Regions from separate parts of the Apilactobacillus intestinapis genome, predicted to be linked through region 1. Evidence: riboswitches for the same ligand, from Rfam matches in the RefSeq annotation. Region 1 holds a riboswitch; the other holds the start of a gene.
What was found. Region 1 has a riboswitch for thiamine pyrophosphate ahead of tenA (thiaminase II). Riboswitches for the same ligand answer to the same signal wherever they lie in the genome.

Region 1 (11,737 bases):
CTAACCATACTAATACGGCGATGAATTCAGCGATTGAAAGGGATAAACCTAAAGAGTTTGGTAGTAAAATCATGAATAGGAAACCAGGGATGAATAGTAGTGACCATAGTGATAATAGAATTGATCTTAAAATCCAGGTCCATGTGGTACCCCAGAAAAGACGTTGGTCGTCGATAAATGTTAGTGATTTTCTAAGTGGTTTTTGGAAATCATCTTGGCCTCTTAATACGTTGAAGGCGGTGTAGATAGCACCGAGTAAAAAGATTGAAGATAAGATGATGAAAATAAATGTTGCAACGGAGTTAACGGCGTCATTACTTGTAATGTTAGTAGTAACGTTTGTGGCATCTATCTTTAGAGCTGAGTTAAAGCTTACTTGGTTAGCTAAAACGTTGTAAGCAATGTAAGTTAGTAAGAATGGTAGAAATAGGATGAAGAAGAAGCGTTGGTGACCACGAATAAGGCCTTTAACTTCTCTTTTTTGTTCTGCGCGATTGTACATGAGAATCCTCCTGTTTGATATTATGTCTTAATTATACCAAAAACCCCGGCAGAAAAATTCGACCGGGGTTTAATTTTTGGTTAAGAATGATTTAGATGTTCTTCCAAGTGTCGTGACCGATTGAAGGGAATAGGTGAACATTTCTTTCAATTTCAAGTGGGGTCATCTTCATGTTGACGGCTGGAACAATCATGTCCACTGCGTTATCAGCTTGGTCAGAGATTTCAGTAAAACCAACTAAGCGGTGTTCTTTGTCAAAAATGTAGGCATTCTTAACAACAGGTTCCTTAGTGATTTGTCTAAACCATGTGTTAGTAGCATCATGTTCTTCAACAGTGTATTCGTCACTAGCGTTTGCTTCATCAACGGTAACACCCATTTGACTGATACGAGGTGAAGTAAATACTACTGATGGAATTGCTGGGAAGTCGATTGGTTGATCTGTTTCACCGGCAAATAAGTGCTTTAAGTATTGTGATTCGAAAGTTGCTGTTGGAGTTAAGTTTGGTTGACCAGTAGCAGCAACGTCACCTGAAGCGTAGATGTTTTCAACTGATGTTTGTAGGTATTCGTTAACTAGGACACCCTTCTTATCATCGTATTTAACACCAACTTCTTCTAGACCCATGTTGTGAACCATTGGTACACGACCAGAAGCGTCTAGGATGTAATCAACAGTTAGTTGTTGGTTGTCAGCGTAAGTAACAGTGTATTCGTCACCGTCTTGGCTGAATGAACGTAGGCCAGAGTTTTCAACAAACTTGATACCTGATTTCTTCATTTCGTCCATTAGGATTTTTACGTATGGTTGGTAGAAAGGACGTAATGCCTTGTCACCGTGCATGAACATAGTAACATCAGCACCTGCTTCGTTTGCCATAGTAGCAAATTCCATCGCGATGTAACCAGTACCAACAACAGCCATACGTTTTGGCATGTCTTCTAGTTCCATGAAGTCTCTTGAATCATGTGATAATTCAGTACCTTCAATTTCAACTTTATGTGGTGTTAGACCAGTGGCGATAACGATCTTGTCTGAAGTTACGTGTTCACCATTGATTTCTAGTGTATGAGCGTCAGTGAACTTAGCAAAACCATGGATAACATCCATTCCTAAGCTCTTCATAGTTGCTTCACGGTCTACCTTGATTGGTAGGATTCCTTCACGTTTGTGTTTGATGTTTTCTTTCCAGTTTAGCTTAGTGTCACCTTCAACGATGTCTTTCATGCGTCTTTGGGTCTTAGCTAGAGTGACTGGTCCATCAAGTGAGATTTTGGCGTTACAACCCCAGTTAGGGCAAGTACCACCAACGGCGATTGCTTCGACAAACGCGATTTTGAAACCTTGTTTGCAAAGTGTCTTAGCACCGTCGAATGCGGCGTGTCCTGATCCGATGTAGATAACATCGTAATCGAAGTTAGGATTTTTCATGTTAAAGCCTCCGTATTTATTACGTTTATTATATTTTCTTATATTAATTAATGTACAATATTGTAGTGTTGCAAACAAATATATTGACTCGATTTTAATGGAATTTTAAACATTAAAAAAACCACCCAAATGGGTGGTTTTACTTAATATTTTATAGATGTTGCCAAGCGTCACTACCGATAGTAGGGAACAAGTGGACAATCTTGTTAATTTGAGATTTATCTAATTTTAGAGCGACGGCAGGTAGGATTGAATCAATTACGCTATCCGCTTCGTTTGATACTTCAGTGGCACCAACTAAATGGTGTTGTTTATCGAAGATGTATGCACGTTTGGCAATTTCTTCGTTAGTGATTGAACGGTACCAATCAGCAGTCATATCGTGTTCTTCAACAGTGTAGTCGTCACTGTTCTTTGCTTCTTCAACTGATACACCGACTTGGGCGATACGAGGTGAAGTGAACACTACTGAAGGGATGGCAGGAAAATCAATTGCATCCTTAGTTTCGCCTGAGAATAGGCTAGTTAGGTATTGTGATTCAAAGATTGCAGTTGGAGTCAATCTTGGTTGACCAGTTGCAGCAACGTCACCTGAAGCATAAATGTTATCAACTGATGTTTGTAGGTGATCGTTTACTTCAATACCGTTCTTCTTGTCGTATTTAACACCAACTTCGTCTAAACCAATGTTTTCGACGTTTGGAATACGACCGGTAGCATCTAAGATGTAGTCAGTGAAGACTTGACGGTTACCAGATAATTCAATGGTAGTCTTGCACTTTTCTTCGTGGAATTCTTGAACTTCGGCGTTTTCAACAAAGGTAACACCTTTTTCCTTTAAATCGTTTACGACTGCGTCAACGTATTCACCGTTGAAGTCACGAAGTGCGCGGTCACCATGCATGATGACAGTAACTTGTGATCCGGCAGCGTTTGCGATTGATGCGAATTCCATGGCGATGTATCCAGCACCGATGATGGCGATGTGAACTGGTAGTTCGTTGATATTTAGGAAGTCCTTTGAATCGTGGGCCATTTCCTTGCCAGGAACATCTAGTCTGTGTGGACGTAAACCAGTAGCGACAACAATCTTGTCTGCGGTGTATGACTTGCCGTCAACATCAACAGTGTGGCCGTCGGTTAACTTACCGTAGCCCTTAATAACGTCGATACCAAATGATTCTAGACCACCTTGGATGGCGTTTGGAAGACTATCGATGACCTTATGCTTGTTTAGCATGTTTTGGGTCCAATCGATGCTTAGGTTTCCTTTAACAATATTTCTTAAACGTTTTTGAGTTTCCATTAATTGTGCTGGTAAATCTAAAGCAATCTTGGCGTTACAACCCCAGTTAGGGCAAGTACCACCGATTTTATCTGCTTCGACTACGGCAACTTTGTAGCCTTTAGCGGCTAATGGCATTGCACCATCGAAAGTACCGTGACCTGCACCGATGTATAAAACATCGTAATCGAATTTTTCAGTCATAGTTATCAATTCCTTCTTTACATAAGATATTAAATTCATCTTCGTATACTTATAAAATAAACGTTCGCGAAATTTAATTCAATTAATTAGTTTCGGATTATATAGTGTAAGACATAACAAAATTTATGGATTTAATAAAAATTTAATAATATAAGTACTGTAAAATTAATGAAAATAGTATATAATCACTTTGTGAATAAATAAACAAAAGAAGAAAAGAGGATGTTACTATGACTCAAAAAGTTGCATTTGTTACAGGTGCCGGCCAAGGTATCGGTAAAGCAATCGCTGAAAGATTAGCTCAAGACGGTTTTGCAGTTGCTGTTGTTAACCGTACTGCTGAAAAGGGTGAAGCAGTAGCGAAGGAAATTAACGCAAATGGTGGTAAGGCAATTGCTGTTCAAGCAGACGTTGCTGACAGAGACCAAGTATTTGCTGCAGTTGAAGAAACTGTAAAACAATTGGGTGACTTAAACGTTGTTGTTAACAACGCCGGTGTAGGTCCTACTACTCCAGTTGACACAATCACTCCAGAACAATTCAACACTGTATACAACATCAACGTTGCATCAGTAATCTGGGGAACTCAAGCAGCCAAGGCTAAGTTCAACGAACTAGGTCATGGTGGTAAGATCATCAACGCTACTTCTCAAGCTGGTGTTGTTGGTAACCCTAACTTAACTCTATACGGTAGTACTAAGTTCGCTATCCGTGGTATTACTCAAACCACTGCTCGTGATTTAGCAAGTGAAAACATCACTGTTAACGCATTCGCACCTGGTATCGTTAAGACTCCAATGATGATGGATATCGCCCACGAAGTTGGTAAAAACGCAGGTAAGGATGACGAATGGGGTATGCAACAATTCTCTAAGGATATCGCATTAGGTCGTTTAGCTGAATCAGAAGACATCGCTGCTGGTGTTTCATTCCTAGCAGGTAAAGACTCAGACTACATGACTGGTCAAACATTAATTCTAGATGGTGGTATGCAATTCCACTAAAATCATATCTTGGATATGAAAAAAGCCATAGGTTATCCTATGGCTTTTTATTATATGTAGAAAAAGATCGAAAAAAAGAGCCGCTTCAATTAAGAAGCGGCTCTTTTTTTGTGAGATATACAAAAACAAACTTTTATTCTTTAACAAAAAAGTACCCCAAAGATAAAATCTTCAAAGTACTTTAGTTAGTGAGCTGTGATGCTTTGAACACCATCTTCTCAGCAAAGGACTGAGTGCTTTTACCTTAAGCTAACAGCTCAAAATATTAAGTTTGTCTGTGAGATGTAACCTCAAGCGACATATAATATTAAACCATATCTATAGTTTTTATGCAACAATATTTTGAGAAAAAATTGAAAATTCGCTATAATTTTATTAACGAATTAAACATTTGGGAGGGATTAGATGCAAGTGATCGGTATGTTAATCATGGTCATTGTACTATTTATTATTTCTACATTATCAACTGTGTTAGTAATTTCTTTAAAAAACAAGCATAAAAATGACGACAAAGACTAATATGACGGGGTTTTATCCATTGATATAAAAAATATTTATAACGAACTTATCCTTTGACTATATCTTTAAGTATGTTTTATAGTACTTATCGTGTTTTAAATTAAGCAATAATTATTTTTAATATCAAATAGGAGGATTCATAATGGGAGTATTTATTAACTCAATCCAAAGTGTCCTTGTTGTTGTTCTAATTATGTTATTAGGATATGTATTAAGAAAAACCGGTTGGTTTGCAGATACATTCAGCAAGAACATTTCTAAATTAATCAAAAACATCGCTCTACCAGCTTCAATTTTCGTTGCGGTGTTAAGTCGTCTAACTAGAGGTAAGCTTGTAAGTTTCGGTAGCTACCTAATCTGGGGTGTTATCTCAGTTGTTATCGGTTACCTAATTGCATTTGCACTAGTTAAAATCATGAAGGTTAGACCAGGTCGTCGTGGTGTATTCATTAACGCTATCGTTAACGCCAACACTATCTTCATTGGTCTACCATTGAACATCGCCTTATTCGGTGACAAGTCAATGACTTACTTCTTGGTATACTACATCATCAACACTGTTTCTACTTGGGCATTTGGTGTCTTCTTGATCAGTAACGATGATCCTACTAAGGCAGGTCAACCAAAGGAACACCACAAGATTAACTGGAAGCAAGTTATTCCAATGCCACTTGTTGGTTTCCTAGTTGCTTTAGTATTCTTACTACTAAACATTCCAGTGCTAAAGGTACCTTTCTTATCACAAACACTAACTTACGTTGGTAGTTTAGTTACTCCACTATCACTAATCTACATTGGTATTGTATTAGCTGATGCTGGTCTAAAGAGTATCTCATTCGACCGCGACACTGTTGTTGCACTATTAGGTCGTTTCGTATTGGCTCCAGTTGTTATGATTGTTATCCTAACTGCTGCTGCTCACGGTGGTGTATCACTACCAACAATGTTCAGCCAAACTATGATTGTTCAATCAGCTACTCCAATGCTAGCCGTATTACCAATCCTAGCTGCTGAATCACACGGGGATGTTAAGTACGCTACAAACATTGTAACTACTTCAACTGTATTGTTCATCGTTGTTATTCCTATCTTAATGACAATCGTTCAATACATCTAATAAAGTAAAAAACGTTGGAATTATTCCAGCGTTTTTTTATTACATATAACAAAATTGACAAGTACGGGTAGTTAGCCTAAACTTTAAATAAATTAAATGCGGAAGCAAAGAAGGAATTCATATGTTTGAAAAGATTTGTTACACATTAATGGTAATCGCCGTTATTATTATCGCTATAGTATATTTTGTATGTTATTAAAAAATAAAAAGGACTGACATCTGTCAGTCCTTTTTTATTATCCTAGTTTTTGAAATTCAGTGATTTCTTCGTCGGTTAGTTGGTACAAGGTATTAAATACTGTTGATAGGAATGAATATGGTAGGTTGTCGGTAATTCCACCAGCGATTTCTCCGGCAATGCTTAAAATGCTAGAAGCAAGCACAGCTGAATCCAAACTGTTATCGACAGCTAAACAGACACCTAGGATACCGTCTAACATATCGCCACAACCGACGTTAACGGCAAAGTAGTGATGACCGTTTTTGACTTCGACGGTCTTACTACCATCTGAGATGACGTCAGTGACACCTGATAGTAAAACGATACAGTCAAACTTTTTAGCGACAGTTTCTGCGATTTCATGTAGGTCACCGTCACCGTTTCCGGCGTCGATTCCTTGAGCATTCCATTCGATGTCAGCTAGGAATGCTAATTCACCAGCGTTACCACGAACACCGTCGAATTTAACTTCCTGAGCTACTTTAGCGAAGTTGTCTTGACGTAACTTGGATGCACCAATTGCCACGGGATCAATGACGACAGGGATGCCTTTTTGGTTGGCAAATTTTCCGGCCGCAATTGATTTTTCAACGTCGGCATCGTTTGATGAACCCATGTTGATGACTAGGGCGTTTGAGATGTTGACTAGATCACTTGCTTCCTTAATGTCATCGAACATGATTGGTGATGCTCCGATGAAGTTGATGGCGTCGGCCACGTGTTGTGGTGTTACCATGTTTGAGATATTTAAAATGATTGGTGAGTTTTCTCTGATTTGTTTGATTGTAGTCATTATGCATTCCCCTTTAGACGGTTGATGGTTTGTTTGATATCAGAACTATCGATGATGTCTGAGATAACTGAGACACCGTCGACGTTGGTAGTTAGCACTGCCTTGGCGTTATCTTCCTTGATACCACCGATGGCAACGGCTGGATGAGTTGATTCTCGGTATAAACGGTTTAGCTCATCAATACCGATCGCTGGTTTGACCTTTAGCTTGGATTGGGTGGCAAAGATAGGACCAATTCCAATGTAGTCCAGTGAATCCACATTGTTGGCAGTTCTGACCTCATCCAAGGTGTGGGTAGATAGTCCAATAATCTTGTTGGGACATTCCGCAATCACGCGTTCAATCTTGGTGTCGTCTTGGCCGACGTGGATTCCATCGGCATTAATTTCCTTCATTAAATCGATATCGTCGTCGATGATGTAAGGCACGTTGTACTTGGCGGTGATTTCCTTTAGTTGAATCGCTACCTGTAGTTTTTCCACATCGGTTAGGATAGAACGGTCCTTTTCACGGTATTGAAACATAGTGATGCCGTTCTTACATGCATCCTCTACGATTTGGATTAGTTTATCGACGTCGCCGCCAACGTTTTGACTACCCGCAATGAAGTAGACGGCTAGTTGTTCTTTAGCGAATTTCATCTTCAGCCCCCCAGTGATTTAGTGGTCCATGACCGTGTCCGACAATGATTTCTGATTGTAGGATGGTATCAATGTAATGTTTTCCTTCAATGATAGCTTCCTTGATGGATGCGCCCTTAGCTAGGTTAGCGACAATTGCGGATGATAGGGTGTCACCAGTGCCGTGTTTTCTGACGGTGTCATACTTTTTACTTTCGATGGTAAAACTAATTCCGCTTTCTAGTAGGACGTAATCGGTTAGGGTATCACCATGTTGGTGACCACCCTTGATGATGACGTTCTTGGCACCCAGTTGTTGAATGTAGGAGGCGGCTGCAATTACATCATCGTTGGTTTCAATCTTTTTACCATATATAACCTCAGCCTCTGGGAGGTTGGGGGTCACGATGTCGGCGATTGGCATTAGTTTGTGGATGATGGCGTCGATACCGGAATCGTCCAGTAACCTAGCACCACCCTTGGCAACCATGACTGGGTCGACGACAATGGGGTGAATGTTGTGTTTTTTGATGTTTGCGACGACTGCTTCGACGCGTTCTTGGTCAAACAAAGCACCGGTTTTGGCAGCCTTGATGTCGAAATCATCGTATAGTGAATCAAACTGGGTGTTGATCATTTCCACGGGTGTAGGTAGGACGGACTGAACACCCAATGTGTTTTGGGCGGTCAAACCAACTACGACGTTGGTAGCAAAGACGTGGTGTTCTTGCATCGTCTTGATGTCGGCTTGCATACCGGCACCACCACCGGAATCTGAACCGGCAATCGTTAATGTTTCAGGGACTTTTTTACTATTCATGATGACTACCTCCATGAATAATGTCGGCAAATCGCCAGTCTTGTTGATAGAAGGCTTGTTCCCAGAATTCCCATTCTAATTCGGTACTCTTTAGGAAGAATCCCTTGGCTTCGTTGATTTCTTCTTCTGACATGTTCTTTGATAGTTCGTTTAACATCTTGAAGAGTTTTTGAGTTAATCCACCGTCTGCGTCTTCATTGTCGGTTAGGTAGAAATCAATCCAACTCTTGAATGGATTGTCAGCGGTGTTTTTACCCGTGGCAGTTAGCTGCTCGGCAATTTCATTGTATGTCCATGGACATGGTAGTAAGGCACAGATGATGTTGGCCAGACTACCAGTTCTAACGGCACGATACATATGTGATTGGTATAGGTAAGCCTTAGGGCTTGGGGTAGCGTGTTGCAAACTTTCGTATGTAACGTTAGCAATATCGCAAAAGACGTGGTGAGGGTGGATTTCACTGTTTAGAATAAAATCGATATTTTCAGCGAAGAATCGCATGTCCTCTCTGTCCTTTAGGATGGGGATGATACTAGCGTAAATTTTGATGAACTCAGATAAGTATTGAAAATCTTGTTGAACATAAAATTTTAGTGCTGCATCGTCGACGTGACCGTCACCGATACCTTTAACAAACGGGTGGTCAAAGATTGCTTCCAAAATCGGGTTAGCTTCCTTGACTAGTTGATGTGAAAACATGAAACAATACCTCCAGTTTGCTGCCGTAAATAAAAAATACCCTCCCACACGAAGGTGGAAGGGTACACTTGGATAGACTAAGTCTAATTCTTTACTTGGAGTGCGCCTGACTTCCTTCGCTAGTGTTAACTAGATCAGGTTCAATGGGTGTAATCTCAGCCGAAAAACGGCACCCCAGTGGACAGCATTTTTATATTTAATTCATGTATAAGTATATCTGTTTTGAACTATTTGTAAACATGATAATTTTGCCAAATAAAAAAGACGCCGTCATAGCGCCTTTTTATTTTTTTATTGGTAAATTTCGAAGTGAATTTGGCCCATCTTGTCGATTGAGACTCCGAATTCTTGTTTAGCAGAACTATCGAAACCAATTCCTAGGAAATTGGCAGCGTGGCCCCAATCAGAAGATGCATCATCGAACATCATGGCGCAGATGGCACCGTAGATGCTTTCCTTAACGTTAGCCAGAGTAACGGGTCCGTTGATGTATGAGCTAGTTAGTAGGGAACCGGCAATGTTTTCACCGTAGGCAGTGAAGTTGTTAGCGGCGAAGACGTCGTTTAGGACTGAAACATCGTGACCACCCTTTTTAGTGAAGTCCCAGTTATCGTTGTTGTAGCCGATGGCAACATCGGTAGATGCCTTTAATGCACGATCGGTAACTGTTAGATCTTGGGTGTATGGGTAGTTGTTAGCTAGCTTGTGTCTTAAATCATTAACAAGGTTAGCAGCGTATTGTGATAGTTGACGTTGTTGGTCAGTACTAATGTTATTGATGTTGACCGTGGTGTTAATGTCTTCGGTGCTTGGGTGGAATGTGTTAATTTGACGACTTTGCTCAATTGAGCCATCTGAAGCTGTGCCTTGGACCATCTTCTTGGTGTTAGTATCGAAACTAAATAGGTATCCGGCAGGGATGTTTAGTGTGTCTGATGCATTAGGAGTGGCATGATCATCTGAAGGATAGTTAAAACCATCTACTGATTGATAGTAATTTGAATCAGTAGTTTTATTGGTGTCGGTAGCGATTGGTGCAGTGGTGCTAACAATCACCTTTTTGGCTGCGGTGTCTTTCTTGACTACTTTTTTAGGCGCCTTTGGCATGACTTTCTTCTTAGAATCTACCTTTTTTCTAACTTTGGTAGCCTTTTTGCTCTTCTTTGGTTGCTTCTTCTTGGCTTTGGTAGTCTTCTTGGCGTGTTTCTTTACGGCCTTTTTCTTCTTAGTGGTCTTTTTGTGTTTAGCCTTAGAAGTTTTCTTGGCCTTTTTCGCTTTTTTGGCAGGCTTTTTCTTGTGATGAGTTTGCTTGGTAGTTTGGGCATTAGCGGTGAGGTGGGTTTCACTGATGCTTCCGGCAAACAACATGACAGTCAGAACGATTAATAGTAGTGAAAATGCTTTTAGTTTTCGCATAACGATATCTCCTTATTTTGTACGAATCTTTTTATAAATATAACTATACCAAATGTTTTTAATAATGGAATTGATTTTCACTTTGTGTTTTAATTAAGTCAAAGACAAGGGGAGATATTTAATGACTAAATTTAAACGTGCATTTGCAATGATTATTACTGCCGTCATTGTGGCATTAGGATTAACAGCTTGCGGCCAATCTACCTCAAAATCGACTGCGAACAAGAACACTACTACCAATGTATCGGCACAAGCTTCAGTAAGACCTTCAAAGAATGCTTGGAAGCACTCATCTGAAAAGAAGGCTTACCCAAATATGAAACTATCAAATAAGAACTGGCTAGATGTTTCAATTAAGAAACAACGTGTCTACGTTAAAAACAAGGCGGGCAAGGTCTTATACACCATGCTATGCTCAACTGGAAATGACGACGGTACCCCACGTGGTACATTCCACATTCAAAAAGAACGTGGAAGTCACTTCTACAACGCTTCATCAAAGGAAGGTGCTAACTACTGGACTTCATTCAAGGATCACGGAATCTACCTATTCCATTCCGTTCCCGTAAATAAGGATGGTAAGTACCTAATGAAGGATGCCCATGAATTAGGTAAGGTTGCCAACTCACATGGTTGCGTTCGTTTATCAATCCCAGATGCTAAATGGATTAACAGCTCAGTACCAACTGGCACTAAGGTTGTTATTCACTAATTAAAACAAACAAAAAGACGTTCATAATGAACGTCTTTTTTTAATGCAATGTGCTGACATCGATTAGGATTAATACCATGACGATGGTAATTCCTAGGATGGTTGCTACATATTTATTTTTGAATGATTGGTGCTTGCGGTATAAGAAAAATAGCAAAGTCAATAGGGCTAAGACACCAATCGCATACATAATGATCAGTTTAATTTGAACTGATAGGTCGTCTGCTAGCATGTGAGCACCTTCTATTATTTAGTTAATAGTTGGTATGCAAATCTAGCAGTCCATGGATGACCATTTTCGCGCATATGGATGATTCCGCGTTTTTCAAAACCGTTAGAAGTGATAACGTGTTGCATACCTTTGTTTTCAGGATGAGTGTCGATTCTGATATC
Region 2 (8,653 bases), on a different contig from region 1:
CTAAGACCCACACTACTAACGTGGCGACTTTTAGAACACCAACATTTGGTCCAATCGGAATTATTTCTAAGCATGAACCAACATTTTACCAAGAATTAATCCAAAGTGAAGTCGTAAATGTTGATTCATTAGTGGACCACGTTTATCTAATCAAGGCTTTTGCCGGCATGGACGGCACCTTGTTTGACGCTTTAGATAATGATCAAACTAACGGTCTAGTAATCGAAGGATTAGGTGCTGGTAACCTACCTCCTGAAACATTAGATTCAGTAAAACGTTTAGTTGACAGAAACATCCCAGTCATTTTGGTTTCCAGATGTCTAAGTGGGGTTGCCCAAGACATTTACGCCTACGAAGGTGGAGGAATCCAACTGGAAGAAATGGGCTTAGAATTCTGTCACGGTCTAAACGGCCAAAAAGCACGTATTAAATTAATCATTGCGTTAAGTGCGCACAAGTCTGGTGAAGAGTTAGCTAGATTTATGAGTAACGCAATATCATAGAGTGAGGGATGTTTATGAACTCTATCATTGCAGATTTAAATGCAGCAATGAGCAAGAAACAACTGGTGAATATCTACCTAAATACAGGTGATATTTTCTACACCGGCTATATTCAAACTTACAACGATGACGAGGTCATCATTGCCACATACGAATCCAGTGGTCTAGCCGACGGATACGTCGCAATGAAGACCGCCATCATCGAGAGTGTGGAACGTCAAAGTGAAGACCTAGACAGCATCAAAGAAAAAATGTTAATCGCCAAGGATGAAGGATTAATGGAATCCAAACCCAGCGAATTACACTTTGATTCCAACAACAACTTGTTCCCACAAATTTTAATTCAAGCATACTTAAACCAAGAGGTTATCCTAATTCACGACAATGAAGCGGAACGTTTCTACACAGGGATGGTTAAGAAAATCAGCAATGATTCCTTTAAGTTCTTACGCATTAACAAGTTCGACTTCATGCAAAATGAATTGGTCACCATGGGCTTTAACCAAAGCATGATTATAGAATTCCAAGGTCGTGAACTAAGTGTCATGAGCAAAGTAATGGGCAAGGTCAAAGAACAAAACATTGCCAAGACCGCCGAATCAATCAACAACATCATCGATTTGTTGAACGATTCATTCCATCATCACAACCTAGTCGAAGTTCGTTGTCGATACAATGACCACTTCTTCTATGTCGGGGAGGTCATCATGTTAAACGACAGTGGTGCCATCCTAAAAGTTGTCGACATGTCTGGTCAATTTGGTGGCTATGTCTTCATTCGAATGAATGGCATCCAACGAGTCACCGTTGGCAACGACTACCTTGAATTGGTTCAACTAATGAAGGACCAAAACATTGCTGATCATAATGCATCACAACCGGTATTAAACGATTCAAGAGAATTCGACAGTACCGAAGATAATTTAAATGCTATCTTGACGCAATCAATGAACAAGCGTCAATTGATTCGCTTGCAATTGAAGTCCGGTAGTAACTTCTTGGGGTACCCGGAAAAGATTGGCCCCGAATCAATGAAGTTCAGTCTATTGGATGAAACAGTCAACTTCTTCATTTACGGACAAAAGATTCCGTTAAATGACATCGTTGAAGTAGGTTTTGAATACATCTATGCTTATTTAGATGAACAACGTCTAAGAAGAAAAGGCGATATGTAATAAAAAAAGGAACCCGATATTTCGGGCTCCTTTTTTGCTTAGCCTAATTTTTGTTTGATAATATCTACTTCATCTTGATTTGGGGATCTGCGCATGCTCTTAATGTCATGCAATTCCTCTACACTAAAATGTAGGTTATAAGCCAATAATGTATCTGGCATATCATTATTCTTTTGATAAGTAACAATTTCTTCAGCAATCTTATTCAATTTACGATTCATAAGAACCCTCCTAACAAAATCCATCCGACAATTACATTATAACTTATTTTAGTATAAGAAGAAAAATAAAGTCTAAAAAATTAGGATAATTTGGATAGCGACAACCACAACAACGAAGATTATATAATCGGTTGCTTTGATTGTAATCTTTTTGAAATGGGTTCGGCTGTTTCCTTCAACGAATAAATGTGAATTCATTCCTTGAGCTAGTAGGGTGGACCAGTTCATGGCAGCTAGGATTGACTTGAAGTAAAGGGTTGGAGAAACATAGGATAGATGCACGTTTCTCATTTTAGCGGATAACTTGATGTCGACAATCTCTTGTTTGATGGTTTCAATCAAGTTAAAGGCGCCCATTACTCCGTAGGCAAACTTGCTGGGTACGTGAAAGTTTTGTTCCAGACTACCAGCCAAATCCTCGATGGAGGTCTTACATGTGTAAGTTCCACCCAGTGTGACAAACGCGTATAGACGAGTCACCAATAAGATACCGTATTGATAGTCGCCATTTATCTTTTGGGCGAAATAGATTCCGACCGCAGGAATTAAAGTGACGAATAATAAGTATAGGATTCGCTTAAATGAAGCGAAGAAGATTAGATAGATTAGACTAACAAAGAAGATAACTAGGTTTAGTCTAACTGATGTTGTAAATGAAATTTCCAATGCAATTACTAACATCATCAGTAGTTTTAATACGGGATTCATTAAAAGGCCTCCTGATAAGTTAGTTTGTGATCATCAAATGCTAAATGGTAATCAACTAGGTTCTCTAGACCATGAGTTTGATGAGAGATTAGTAGTTGTGTTTGACCTTTAGCCTTTGCGTGATTCAATAAATCAACGACAATGGTAACATATTCAATGTTGATACCATTAAAAGGTTCGTCTAAAAGAAGAAGTGAGTGTCCCATCATGACTATGCTTAGGATTTGTAGTCGTTTCTTTTGGCCATCACTTAAAGAGTAGATGACACGATCGGATAGCTCATCTAGACCAAGTTTGCGAGTGTATTCAGCGATTTGATTGTCGTCCAACCAGTTGTTGAATGCATTCTTCTTGGATAGATCTAGTTCGTCTTCGACGGTGATTTTAATGAATTGCTTGGTTGATTCTTGGAAAATCATTCCAACACTTTGTAAGTACTTGTTTAAACGGATTTTACGAATTGATTTGTGGTTGAAATTAATTTCTCCATCAAAATCATGTTGCTTGATAAATGTTTTGAACAGACTTGATTTACCACATCCGTTGGGACCGGTAATTAAGGTCGTTTTTTGTTTCATCAAGTCTAAATCTAAATGATTGATTAATTGCATGTCGTAGTTGGCAATTGATAAATCTGCACAGTTAATAATTGGTTCTCCAACAACTTCGTTTGATAGTGGACGATTTGTGTAATCGTTGAATTGATTGAACAATTCTTTTGCCGCCGCATCATCTAAAGGTTTAAACGTTGTGTTGTCTTCATCGAAACCAATTAACTGGTCGATTTGATTTTCGTAGCCCATAAGGTCGTGATCGATACCGATGACAATCTTGCCTGATTCCTTTAGCTGGCTCAATAGACTAATCAGTTCCAGGCGAGACTTGATATCGACATTGGCAAATGGTTCATCCAATAGAATAACAGGAGCGTTAATTGCTACGATGATACTTAGTGCAACCTTTTGTTTTTCACCACCGGAAAGAGTCTTGAATTCGCGCTTTCTTAACTCATTGGTATTGGTGAAAGAAAGGGCATCTTCGATAACTTGATCCATTTTATCAGGTTCAACTTGAAGATTTTCTAGTGTGAAGATGAATTCATCTTCCACGGTAGCCATACAAAATTGTTGCATTGGATCTTGGAACATCATGGAAATGGTTTGGCGTAATTTCCATTCTGAAAATTCAGCGATGTCTTGGTGATTAAAATTGATAACGCCGTCGATTGTACCGTCGTTATATTGTGGATAAAATCCTGCGATTGTTTTCAAAAGCGTTGATTTACCAGACCCAGAAGGACTGTATATCAATGCCATTTGATTAGATTCGAAATCCAGGCTAACCCCTTTAAAAGTCGGCTTCGAACTACCAGTATATTGGTATGTCAAATTGTTAATTGATAAGTTATTCAAAAAGTGACACTCCTATTATTTGATAACGTGATTCTTTTCTAACATGTTGGCGATTAGTTTTGATAACACACCACCAAAGATGAAGATTGAAATGAATCTTGCGATGAATAAGATTATTAGCATGTGGATGGCATAAGCATTGTAACCACTCTTGAACCAGTCATAGATAAATGTGATGACAGTAGTTGAGATGGTAGTAGCGAATACACCTAACCAATCGAAGTGCTTGTATTTAGTAGCAACGAAACCTAATTCAGTTGCTATACCTTGTTCAATACCAGAGATGATGGTTTCAACACCCCATTGTCCACCTAAGAACATTTCAACGATGGCACCGATTACCTCAGCTAGTAATGGAGCACCTGGACGTTTGAAGATAAAACCAGCAAGTGGAGCTGCCATTACCCAAAGACCAAGTAGTAGATCGTTAGCAAGAGGTGCTAGACCATAAGGAGTAAGTGCAAGACTTACTGCGTTGTATAGAAAACCTGTGGCGAAAAAGATAATTCCACAGATAATTGAGATTAATGTAAGTAAAATGATGTTTCTAAGTGACCATGTGTTTTTCATAGTTTCCTCCAGAAAAAAGGACCCCAAACAACACGTGTTTGGAGTCCAATTTATTTTTATAATTTGTAAAGCATTAAAAATAAAAGGGTTGTTTTCCTTCGCAGGGATTATCCTGAATCAGGTACTATGGGTATGAATCTCAGCCGAATTCCGGCACCCCAAACATTAATTATCAATTTAAATTAACTATACTATTGATTAAATTTAAATGCAATGCTTATATTTTTATTAACAATTTTAACAAGCGGGATGCCTTGTCGTAACGGTGATTTCGTGGTAACTTTAGATAGTGAAATTATGAAAAATGGAAGTAAAAATGAATGAAGAAATCAGTGAAAAGACTAACAATAATATTCGTCGCGGCGATTGGATTAGGTGCATACGAACAATTTAATAATCCATTCTCATTTATTCGCCAAGAATACAATAAAATAACGAACTCAAAACAAGGTTATCAACCTGACTATCAACAAGATCCACAAACTTATAAGACCGACCTAGTGAAGGTGTCACAGAATAAAGTAAAGAACGCGAGTGCTGCTGTGGCATTAGACTCTACCAAGAATAAGGTCGTTTATTCGCAAAATGGGGACAAGAAGATTAAGGTCGCATCATTAGCCAAACTAATGACCTTATATCTAACGATTCAAAAGGCCAAAAATACCAACGGCTGGAATCAAGTAGTTGACACCAGTAACAAGGGACTAAAGAAACTAGGTGACGACGTTGAACTAGGTGGATTTAAGTTCAAGGACGGCCACAAGTACACCGTCAGAGATTTATATAAGGCCGCTTTAGTCCAATCATCCAACAATGCTGCAATTGCATTGGGTCAATGGGTGGCAGGCTCTAACGTTAAGTTCATCAAGATGATGAATGAACAAGCCAAGGCATGGCATCTAGACGCTACTTTTGTGTCATCATCAGGACTAGAAAATAGTGACTTAGATAAATTTGGTTATGCTCAAGTTGGTGGCAAGGACGATGCCAACATGATCTCAGCCAAGAGTATCGCAATCATTGCCGACCATGTCCTATCAATTTATCCAAAGGCAATTGATGATGCCAAACAAGTATATGAAAAGGTTGACGGTCAAACTTTATTTAATGAAAATAGTTTACTACCCGGTAGACCATTCTACGATGAAAGTTTGCATGTCGATGGATTAAAGACAGGATATACTGTTGCCGCTGGATTATGCCTAGTTGCGACAGCTCAACAACCAGGAAAAGATCGAGTTATCACCGTCGTGGTTAACGATTATGCCGAATTTTCCGATACTGCGAAATTGATAAAACTGGTTAATAACCACGATTCAGCATTGAAATAATAATAGTTAGCATAAGAATTTTGTATTTTTTCCAAAATAGTGTAGAATAGTAAAGTATCTTTGATTACTAGTATAAAGGAGAAGATTTATGGAATCGGCCTGGAATATAGTTGGCCTACTTCTTTGGATAATTTTGGTTATTTATGCAATTTTTATTATTCATAACATCGGGGTAAGAAGAAGTAGACTAATCATAAATGGGCACTACGACTTTTCATTAACTCACCATTTAAAGACGGTTGCACAAATCGTCGTGTTATTTGCTGGGATTGGATTCATGTCTTTTGAGACATTCTATCCAAACGTTAATGGATCAAACGTTGTCACAACACGTGACTTCAAGCCATTAATTTTGGATACCAATGGTAACAGCTCTTACTATGTGAAGGTCAAAAGTGGGAATAATTCATCTTTGAATCAGTCTTACTCATATTTGGTTAATGGACAACGTTTATCAGTATCGAGTTCAGCATCAAGTGTGCTAGTTGGTACTAATAGCGAAATTAATGTTCAAAAGTCAGCGGTTAGATGGAATGACAATGAAGCTAAGACGCTAGACAAGAAATACCAAAGAGCGTGGGTTGCCGACGTAACCGTTACGTATAAAGACAGTTTTTGGAATGGAATCGGATTACATGCTGGACGTCAGTTCAAGAGTTATACTCTAATCCGTATTCCGGATAATTCATTTATTTATAACGAAAAATAAAAAGCCGCTGGATTTAATCCAGGGCTTTTTTCGTTTAGTCTTGTTTTTGTAGTTTAGAATGGTGAACTCCGTAAACGAAGTAGAAGATAAATCCAATCACAATCCAGATACCAACTGAAATCTTGGTGACGTCTGGAAGCATGATGATAAAGAAGATGCTGAATACTCCAGCTACAATTGGTAGGAATGGATACCATGGCATCTTGAATCCTGTGTTTTTAATATCTTTTCTACGACGAAGTTTGATAACACCAAATGAGATAAATGCGAAGGCAATCAATGTTCCAGCGTTAATCAATGATGCTAGTTGCGTCAATGGAACCAAACCAGCAAAGACAGCTTGAACGATAGTTGCAATGATAATCGCGTTCTTGGGTACTGAATGCTTGGCGTTAACACGTCCGATGAACTTAGGCAAAAGGCCGTCTCTACCAAGTGCGTATACTAGGCGAGAACCACCGATGAACATAGTTACCATGGCGGTAAAAATTCCAAACAAAGCACCGATAGTAATTAGCTTGTTGAATGCTGACAAGTGAATGATTTGAAGAGCGTAAGCGGCGGGATCGTCAACGTTTAGTTCCTTGTAGTTAACGATTCCAGTAAGTACCATTGAAAATGCAACATATAGAACGACGGCAAAAACCACAGTTCCGATAATTCCCTTGATAACGTTCTTACCTGGGTCGATGGTTTCAGCGGAGTTAGAAGCTAATGCATCAAAACCGATGAAAGCAAAGAAGACAGTGGCAGCTGCTGTGAAGATACCACCCATACCAAATGGAGTTGAGTGGAATTGAGCAGGGTAGAAAGGAACATAGTTACTGGTCTTAACGTAGAAAGCACCGATGATGATGAAAATAATGATAATGGCGACTTTGACAATCACGGCGAAGTTTTCAACACGTTTAGACATTTCTGAACCCATTAGAAGAATTCCGGCGATGACAACCACAATGATGACGGCTGAGATGTTAATCACGCCACCTTCCATTGGACTGGCTTGTAGAGCGGTCGGTAAATTAATTCCGATAGCGGCTAAGATATTGTTGTTAAAGTAAGCAGCAAACCCGGTCGCTTCTGCCGATACTGCTAAGAAGTATTCAAGTATTAAGGCCCAACCCAAAATCCAACCAACAATTTCACCGTAAACAACGGAACCAAATGAGTAAGCAGATCCGGCAATTGGCATGGCTGATGAAAATTCAGCGTAGGCCATACCAACTAATCCAGAAACGATAGCTGCCATTAAAAAGGCAATCGCAACGGCAGGACCAGCATGACTGGCAGCTTCATGGCCGGGAAGGATGAAAATCCCGGTACCAATCACGGCACCGATACCCAAGCCAATTAAGTCTTTAGTGGTCAAAGACTTGGATAATCGTGAATCGGCCTCTAAATAATTGCTAACCGATTCCTTTTTAAAAATTTGCATAGATATCAACACCTTTTCTTGTTTATTTGTACTATTAACTATATAATGAGTACCAACATAAGTAAAATTAATAAATTCAATATTTACATAAGAAAAGATGATATAAGATGAATCGATTTATTGTACTAGAAGCAGTATTACAGAATAAGAGTTTCACCAAAGCAGCAGAACAACTAGGGTATACCCAATCTTCCGTCAGTCAAATGATGTCCAATCTGGAAAAGGAATTCAACATGCACATTCTAAAACGTTCCAGATCTGGGGTGGAATTGACACCGGATGGGGAAAAACTTTATCCACACATCAGACAAGCGCTTCGTCAATACCGTGGATTAATCGACACCGCCAACGCCATCAATGGCCTTCAATCAGGAACGGTCCGAATCGGGGCAATTACCAGTGTTAGTTGTTACTGGTTGCCAGACCTCTTCAAAGAGTTTAAGGCGCTTTATCCACAGATTAATTTCGTTTTAAACCAGGGTGACTATGGAACCATCATCGATTGGTTGAAAACCGACCAAATTGATTTCGCCATCATGACCGCTGAATACGGAGAAGGTTTTAATAAGACAATTGTCCACAACACTAA

Region 2: linked by a shared signal. The riboswitch ahead of ACOMA7_RS07535 (ECF transporter S component) and the one ahead of tenA (thiaminase II) in region 1 are both predicted to bind thiamine pyrophosphate.

The regions. Positions count from the first base shown of each region.
Region 1 is NZ_JBMHFD010000020.1:2,279-14,015, reverse strand. Features, by position in the region: gene ACOMA7_RS07435 (DUF975 family protein) at 1-502, opposite strand, end outside; gene ACOMA7_RS07430 (dihydrolipoyl dehydrogenase family protein) at 594-1,934, opposite strand; gene ACOMA7_RS07425 (dihydrolipoyl dehydrogenase family protein) at 2,086-3,423, opposite strand; gene ACOMA7_RS07420 ((S)-acetoin forming diacetyl reductase) at 3,654-4,427, shown strand; gene ACOMA7_RS07415 (AEC family transporter) at 5,089-6,063, shown strand; gene thiM (hydroxyethylthiazole kinase) at 6,300-7,076, opposite strand; gene thiE (thiamine phosphate synthase) at 7,076-7,717, opposite strand; gene thiD (bifunctional hydroxymethylpyrimidine kinase/phosphomethylpyrimidine kinase) at 7,704-8,516, opposite strand; gene tenA (thiaminase II) at 8,509-9,216, opposite strand; TPP riboswitch at 9,311-9,403, opposite strand; gene ACOMA7_RS07390 (SEC10/PgrA surface exclusion domain-containing protein) at 9,508-10,632, opposite strand; gene ACOMA7_RS07385 (L,D-transpeptidase) at 10,754-11,344, shown strand; gene ACOMA7_RS07380 (hypothetical protein) at 11,385-11,576, opposite strand; gene ACOMA7_RS07375 (GNAT family N-acetyltransferase) at 11,591-11,737, opposite strand, start outside.
Region 2 is NZ_JBMHFD010000022.1:533-9,185, reverse strand. Features, by position in the region: gene ACOMA7_RS07560 (asparaginase) at 1-503, shown strand, start outside; gene ACOMA7_RS07555 (hypothetical protein) at 518-1,678, shown strand; gene ACOMA7_RS07550 (LBP_cg2779 family protein) at 1,717-1,899, opposite strand; gene ACOMA7_RS07545 (energy-coupling factor transporter transmembrane component T family protein) at 1,972-2,607, opposite strand; gene ACOMA7_RS07540 (ATP-binding cassette domain-containing protein) at 2,607-4,019, opposite strand; gene ACOMA7_RS07535 (ECF transporter S component) at 4,035-4,589, opposite strand; TPP riboswitch at 4,666-4,760, opposite strand; gene ACOMA7_RS07530 (D-alanyl-D-alanine carboxypeptidase family protein) at 4,910-5,920, shown strand; gene ACOMA7_RS07525 (LVIS_2131 family protein) at 6,009-6,629, shown strand; gene ACOMA7_RS07520 (APC family permease) at 6,664-8,064, opposite strand; gene ACOMA7_RS07515 (LysR family transcriptional regulator) at 8,172-8,653, shown strand, end outside.